Regions from separate parts of the Mesorhizobium sp. WSM4836 genome, predicted to be linked through region 1. Evidence: predicted binding sites of a transcription regulator. Region 1 holds the regulator's gene; each other region holds the start of a gene.
The links. The regulator PhoB, encoded in region 1, activates phosphate uptake and scavenging genes when phosphate is short. The targets are predictions, from matches to a motif close to TGTCATNNANCTGTCAT.

Region 1 (2,263 bases):
TGGTCGAGTTCGACCGGACCGAGAAGATCTTCACGTCGCCCCGCGAGAAGCGCACGCAGGATTACATCACCGGCCGCTTCGGCTGAGCCGTTTCAATCATGCATATGGGGACAGGACCATGGGCGAACACACAGTCGCTTCTTTCGACGAGGATCTCGGGCAGATCAGCAAGCTGATCCGCGACATGGCCGACCTCGCCGGTTCGATGGTCGGCGGGGCGACCAAGGCGCTGTTGAATTCCGACAACGTGCTGGCGCAACGCGTCGTTTCCGACGACGCCATCATGGATGCGCGTCAACGCGAACTGGACGACCGCGCCATCACCCTGATCGCCAAACGCCAGCCGATGGCCCACGATCTTCGCCATGTGATCGGAGCGATCCGCATGGCCGGCGACCTTGAACGCATCGGCGACCTTGCCAAGAATATCGCCAAGCGTGTGAGTGCGGTCGGCCTCAGCGTCACGCCGCGCGACCTGTCGCATTCCATCGATGCGATGGCGCAGCTGGTGCTCATCCAGGTGCAGGGCGTCATCGAGGAATATGCCGCAGGCGATGCGGCCGCGTTGGCCAAGCTACGCGCCGCCGACGAGCGCATCGACGTCAAATACACGTCCGTGTTCCGCGAGCTGTTGACCTACATGATGGAAGATCCCCGCAACATCACCGCTTGCACGCACCTGCTGTTCTGCGCCAAGAATCTGGAGCGGATTGGCGATCATGTCACCAACATCGCCGAAAATGCGTATTACGTGCTGACAGGCGAGCAATTGCCGGTCAATCGTCCGAAGCAGGACGAAACGACAATATCCGCACCGGTGACGTGATGGGGGTGCCCAACCGATGATCGCACCACGCATAATGGTGGTGGAGGACGAGGAGCCGTTGGGTGTGCTGCTCCGCTACAACCTCGAATCCGAAGGCTACCAGGTCGAGGTGGTGACACGCGGCGACGAAGCCGAGATCCGTTTGCAGGAGAATGTGCCCGATCTTCTGGTGCTCGACTGGATGATACCAGCGGTTTCCGGCATCGAGCTCTGCCGCCGGTTGCGGGTGCGCCCCGAAACCGAGCGGCTGCCGATCATCATGCTGACCGCGCGCGGCGAGGAGAGCGACCGGGTGCGCGGCCTTTCGACCGGCGCCGACGACTATCTGGTCAAACCGTTTTCGACACCGGAATTCATGGCCAGGGTCAAGGCGCTGCTGCGGCGCGCCAAGCCGGAAGTGTTGTCCAGCGTGCTGAAGGTCGGCGACATCGTGCTCGATCGGGAATCGCACAGGGTCTATCGCAAGAAGAGCGAGATCAGGCTCGGGCCGACCGAATTCCGGCTACTCGAATTTATGATGCGGCATCCGGGCCGCGTCTTCTCGCGTAGCCAGTTGCTCGATAATGTCTGGGGCGAGACGATCTATATCGACGAACGCACCGTCGACGTGCATGTCGGGCGGCTGCGCAAGGCCGTCAACAACGGCCGCATGCCCGATGTCATCCGCACCATCCGCGGTGCAGGTTATGCGATCAGGGAAGATTGACCCGCCGGGTCAGGCTACGTTCTTTCTCATGCCGGGCCTCATTTGCGCGCCCGGCGCGAAAATCTCCTGGTCGACAAAGCTTAACGCCCGCATGGCACAACCTTGGCGGATCAGCGGCAATTCGTTCGGCTCGGTATCGAAGGAGATCGAAGCCGAATGCTGGCCGCCGGCGGTCTGGGCGATTGCCTTGCGCAAGGCCGGCTCGATCAGATCGAAAGCGGCGGCACTGGCGCCGACCATCGCGACCGGCGCCGGATCGATCAGCGCGAACAGCGAGCCGAGACCGAAACCCAGCGCTTCGCCGGCCTTGCGGTAGGCCTCGCGTTCCGGCCCATCCTTCTCGCGCGCCCGGGCCGCCAGCGTGCGCATGTCGGCGTCGCTGACGTCGGCGACCGGTTCGCTGTCTTCGCTCATCTGCCTGGCGTTGCGCCAGATGGCGTAGTTGCCGGCATAGGCCTCGATGCAGCCGCGCCGCCCGCACCGGCAGAGCGCGCCGCCCGGACGATGGATCATGTGGCCAAACTCGCCGCCCGAGGAATGCGTGCCGGTGAACAGGTCGCCCTTGAGCACCAGCCCCATGCCGATGCCGTGCGAAAGCAGGATGGCGATGAAGTCGTCGCGATAGCGATCCGGATCGCGCCAGCGCAAAGCCACCGCCATCATATTGCAGTCGTTCTCCACCGTGGCCGGGATGCCGAATTCATCTTCCAGCATGTCGGCAAAGGCGATGT
Region 2 (2,263 bases), on a different contig from region 1:
AGCAATCGCCGCCGTGCTCACGGATGCGCTCGGGGAAGCGCGGATTGTAGGGCGTGAACTTCAGATCGTCGCGGGCGACGGCGACGATCTCCGAGATCTGGCTAAGCGCCAGCGGGCCGGTAAGCACGCTGATGCGGCTGGCTGAGACGCCGAGCTCGCCGGCGACGAAATCGCGCAATTCGGCCGGCATCAGCCTGTCGAACTCAATGCGGATGACCGATCCGCGGCGTCGCCGCTTCAGCGCCGTCTCGAACAGACGCACCAGATCCTCGGATTCTTCCTCGACCTCGATATCGCTGTCGCGAATGATGCGGAATGTGCCGGAGCCCTTGACCTCGTAGCCGGGGAACAGCTTGCCGATGTAGAGACTGACCGCCTCTTCGAGCGGAATGAAGCGGACATGATGCTTGCGATCCGGCAAGCGGATGAAGCGCCTCAGCGCCACCGGCAGGCGCAAAAGTGCGCTCATTTCCTCGCCGTTCTTGCGGTGGCGCAATTGCAGCGCCATCGAGAAACCGAGATTGGGAATGAACGGGAACGGATGCGCCGGGTCGATCGACAGCGGCGTCAGTACCGGAAACACCTGCTCCTGGAAATGGTCCTCGAGCCAGGTCTTCTCGTCCTTGCTCAGCGCATCGCGCGTGATGCTCTCGATGCCTTCCTTGTTGAGCTGCAGCATCAGCGCCGAAAGGCTGTTCTGCTGGTCCTCCTGCAGGCGCTCGACCTCGCGCAGCAACTGTTCGAGCTGTTGCTCGGGGGTGCGCCCGTCCGGGCTCTTCAGCACGATGCCTTCGCGCACCTGGCCGGCAAGACCGGCGACGCGGACCATGAAGAACTCGTCCAGGTTGGCTGCCGATATCGACAGGAAGCGAACGCGCTCGAGCAGCGGATGGTTGGCGTTCAGCGACTCTTCGAGCACGCGCCGGTTGAATTGCAGCCAGGAAAACTCGCGGTTGACGAAGCGGTCGGGATTGCCGCCTTCGGGGCTCGCCGCCTCGACGGTGATAAATTCGCTTTGCACCGGCTTCAGTTCGTTCATGGTTCCTGCTCTTCCTACACCGGCCGTCGGCGCCAGCCTTAACCGGCTTAACTTATCCTCTGACAGGCTTTTGCGACAGTTTCATTTCATCGATCTTGCAAAGAGACGGGTTATGATCCAGATGCAATCGACAAGATCAGGAGACGACGATGGCAGGCGGTTCCATTCCCCATTTCCAGAACGATGCGGGCTATCCGGCAATCGACATCGGCGTCAAGGAATTCATGTGCACCGGCGCCAATCCGCCTTTCGACCACCCGCATGTATTTCTCGACATGGGTGACGACAATGAAAAGGTCTGCCCCTATTGCTCGACGCTCTATCGCTATTCGCCGAGGCTGAAGGGGTTGGAAACGCAGCCGCCGGGCTGCCTTTATATCGACAAGGCCGCCTGATTCTTCCGCGACAAGCCTGATGCGAGAAATGCAGTCCCGGCAGGTCGTCGTCGCCGGGGCGGGCATCGCCGGGCTAACCGCGGCACTGGCCTTCGCCGAGCGCGGCTTTCGGATAAAACTGTTCGAACAAGCTGAGCACCTCGAGGCTGCCGGCGCCGGTATCCAGCTTTCACCCAACGCAACGCGCATCCTGCGGCAGCTCGGCGTACTCGATCGGCTGCTGGCGACGGCGGTGCGGCCGGAGGCGGTCGTGCTCAAGGACGCCGCCACGCTGCGCGAGCTGGCTCGCGTGCCGCTTGGCCAGGCGGCCGAAACGCGCTGGGGGGCGTCCTATCTCGTTGCCCACCGCGCCGATCTGCAGTCAGCGCTGATAGAGCGGATAGCCGAGCGGCCCGAGGTCGAACTTGTCACCGGCGCCCGCGTCGGCAGCGTCGCCACCGGACCAAATGGCATCACCGCAACAATCGAGATTGCCGGCACGGCCATCGCGCCGGAAGCATCGTTGCTGGTCGGCGCGGATGGCGTCTGGTCGTCGATGCGAGAAAGGCTTGCCCGCAAGGCGACCGAATTCAGTAGGAGCCGGTTTTCGGGCGAGCTTGCCTGGCGCGCCACGGTGGCCGCCGACAGCCCCGCCGGACAAAGCTTTGCAGCGATCGGTGCGGCCGATTGCGTTACCGCCTTCCTCTATCCCGGCTTCCATATGGTCGCCTATCCGGTCAGCTGTGGCACTGCCTTCAATCTCGCCGCCTTCACCAAGGGCGAGCGCATTGCCGAAGGCTGGTCGGGGCATGCCGACCCAGCCATCCTGGCCAGCGCCATGCGCGGCACC
Region 3 (2,263 bases), on a different contig from region 1:
GTAGTAATAGGCGTAGGTTTCCAAATTGACGAACTGGCGCTGTCCCGGCGCATGGTCCATCAGCGATGCCAGCCTGACCCGCTCGTCGCCGTCGAAATTGGCGAAGGCCGTGAGGCAGTCCGGCGCCGAGACCTCGCAGCGCAGATGGAGGAAATGGTCGGCCCGGAGCCGGTCCTGCTGCACGCTGTCTTCAATCGCGTCGGCCAGCTTGCGTATGTCGGCGGCCGTCAGGTCGGCATCCTCGTCCATGCCGACACGCAAGGCATCGAGCACGGTGGTGATGCCGGCGGTGGCCACCTGCGCGTCATGGGCGAGCACAGCGGCGATCGGGTTCCAGCGCACTTTCGGCCGCGGCGCGTAATGGCCTTCGAGATGGTCGGTGTGGAGTTCGACCAGGCCAGGGATGATGAAATCGCCGCCCATGTCCTCGCCGCTGCGGCCAGCGCCGGGAGCAATGTCGGCGATCATGCCGTCGCGCAGCACGATCGAGCCTTCGACGATCCGGTCGGCGAGCACGATGCGGGCATTGTCAAGAACGGTCTCGGCGGTCATTTCAGGCAGTCCTCGGAGCATTTTGCAGCCAATTGAAAATGAATTGGCGTCGCACAAGGCGGTTAAAGCGAATGATCATCTCAGGCACTTCGTCTGGCCGGGCGGCGCCCGAGCGCGTGATGCGACAGCACCATGAACGGCGCGCCCGGCTCAGTTTCCACAAACAGCGTCAGCGCGTCCACCGGCACCGGCCGTTGCAGCACGTCCGCAAACAGGCTGTCGATTGCTAGGCGAAGACGAGGGCTTTCCTGTGACGAGACCCGGCCAGACAACGTCATGTGGAAACGAAAGGTCTCGAAGACATAGGGGTAGCCCCACTGGCAGAGATTGCGGAACTCGTCGGGCTTCAGCGAATCGGGGCTGCGCCGTTCGATCTCGGCTTCAGTCAACGGCGCGCGAAAGCGGTCGAAGTCGCGCACCACGTCGTCGGCGAAGCGGTTGAGCGCCGGCAGCGGCGCTTCCGGCACCAGCGCGAAAAAGCCGTCGATCCGGCTGACGATCAGCCGCGGGATCGTAACCACCGGGGTCGCCTCGGCAAAATCGTCGAGTGCGGCGCGAAGCGAGGCTTCCGTCTCGTTGGAAGCCAAGCGGAAAGGCGCCTTCAGCGTCGCATGAAAGCCATAGCGGCGCGCCGAGGCGGTATGGAAGGCAACTTCCGCCGCCGACAACTCGGCCACCGCCTCGACCGGCTTTGTGGCGGCACCGAACGGGTCGCGGCCGAGCCAGTTGGCGGCGATCCGTGCCAGCGGTTCGTCGTGTCGGGGAGTGAAATAGATAGCGTAGCGCATCGAAAGTCCTCGTCAGCCCGCTGCCATAGGTGATTTCCATGACGAATTGACGAAACTTTGCGGCGTTTTCGGTAACAAAACTACACAGCCGGTCGTTAGCCGACGATTTTTCGCTTGGACCAGCGGTTGGGGCGAAGGGGAAGTGGTCAGGCCTTCATCAGCCATTCGTGCTCGGGCGCGTTGTAGAATTTCCACGTCCGCTTCGGTCCGGCCATGACGTTGAGATAATAAAGATCATAGCCGTGGCAGGCGGCGCAGGGGTGATAACCCCTGGGGACCAGCACGACGTCGCCGTCCTCGATCGCCATCGCCTCGTCGAGCGAACGAGCGCCGTTCTCGTCGACATCGGTGTAGACGCGCTGGAAAGCAAAGCCCTGCGGCGGGTTGAGGCGGTGGTAATAGGTTTCCTCGAGATAGGATTCGGCCGGCAGATTGTCCTGGTCGTGCTTGTGCGGCGGATAGCTCGATGTGTGGCCGCCGGGCGTGATGACCTCGACCACTAGCAGGGAATCGGCCGGCTTGCCCTCCGGCAGGATGTTGGTGACGTAGCGCGTGTTGGTTCCTTTGCCGCGAACCTCCTGGCCGAGATCGTCAGGTCCGATGACACGGACCGGCAGACCGCCGCCCAGTCCTGGCGCCGAGCAGACGGCAAGTTCGAGATCGGTATCGGCGCGCACCGACCACTCCAACCCCTGCGGCACATAGACCGACCACGGCTTGCCTTCGAAGGGCGACATGCGTTCACCGAGCAGGCCGAGTTCCTTGCCGCCGGCCTTGGCCTTACCCTTGCCGGTGACGAACACCAGGCAGAGCTCGCGATCCGCGGTTTGCCCGGAAGCGCTCTCGCCGGGCCTCAGCCGATGCAGATCGAAGCCGACATAGGTCCAGCCGGCGTTTTGCGGCGTCACATGAGCGATGCGGCC

Region 2: the regulator PhoB is predicted to act here: its motif matches at 1,112-1,128, upstream of AC0L2P_RS10455 (RNA degradosome polyphosphate kinase).
Region 3: the regulator PhoB is predicted to act here: its motif matches at 1,379-1,395, upstream of AC0L2P_RS04375 (DUF1045 domain-containing protein).

Annotation. Positions count from the first base shown of each region.
Region 1 covers NZ_JBVVQF010000028.1:61,953-64,215, forward strand. The annotation lists gene pstB (phosphate ABC transporter ATP-binding protein PstB) at 1-86, shown strand, start outside; gene phoU (phosphate signaling complex protein PhoU) at 119-826, shown strand; gene phoB (phosphate regulon transcriptional regulator PhoB) at 843-1,532, shown strand; gene AC0L2P_RS27230 (ROK family protein) at 1,542-2,263, opposite strand, start outside.
Region 2 covers NZ_JBVVQF010000006.1:199,485-201,747, forward strand. The annotation lists gene AC0L2P_RS10455 (RNA degradosome polyphosphate kinase) at 1-1,039, opposite strand, end outside; gene AC0L2P_RS10460 (zinc-finger domain-containing protein) at 1,189-1,434, shown strand; gene AC0L2P_RS10465 (FAD-dependent monooxygenase) at 1,454-2,263, shown strand, end outside.
Region 3 covers NZ_JBVVQF010000003.1:41,068-43,330, reverse strand. The annotation lists gene AC0L2P_RS04380 (alpha-D-ribose 1-methylphosphonate 5-triphosphate diphosphatase) at 1-552, opposite strand, end outside; gene AC0L2P_RS04375 (DUF1045 domain-containing protein) at 633-1,340, opposite strand; gene iolB (5-deoxy-glucuronate isomerase) at 1,487-2,263, opposite strand, start outside.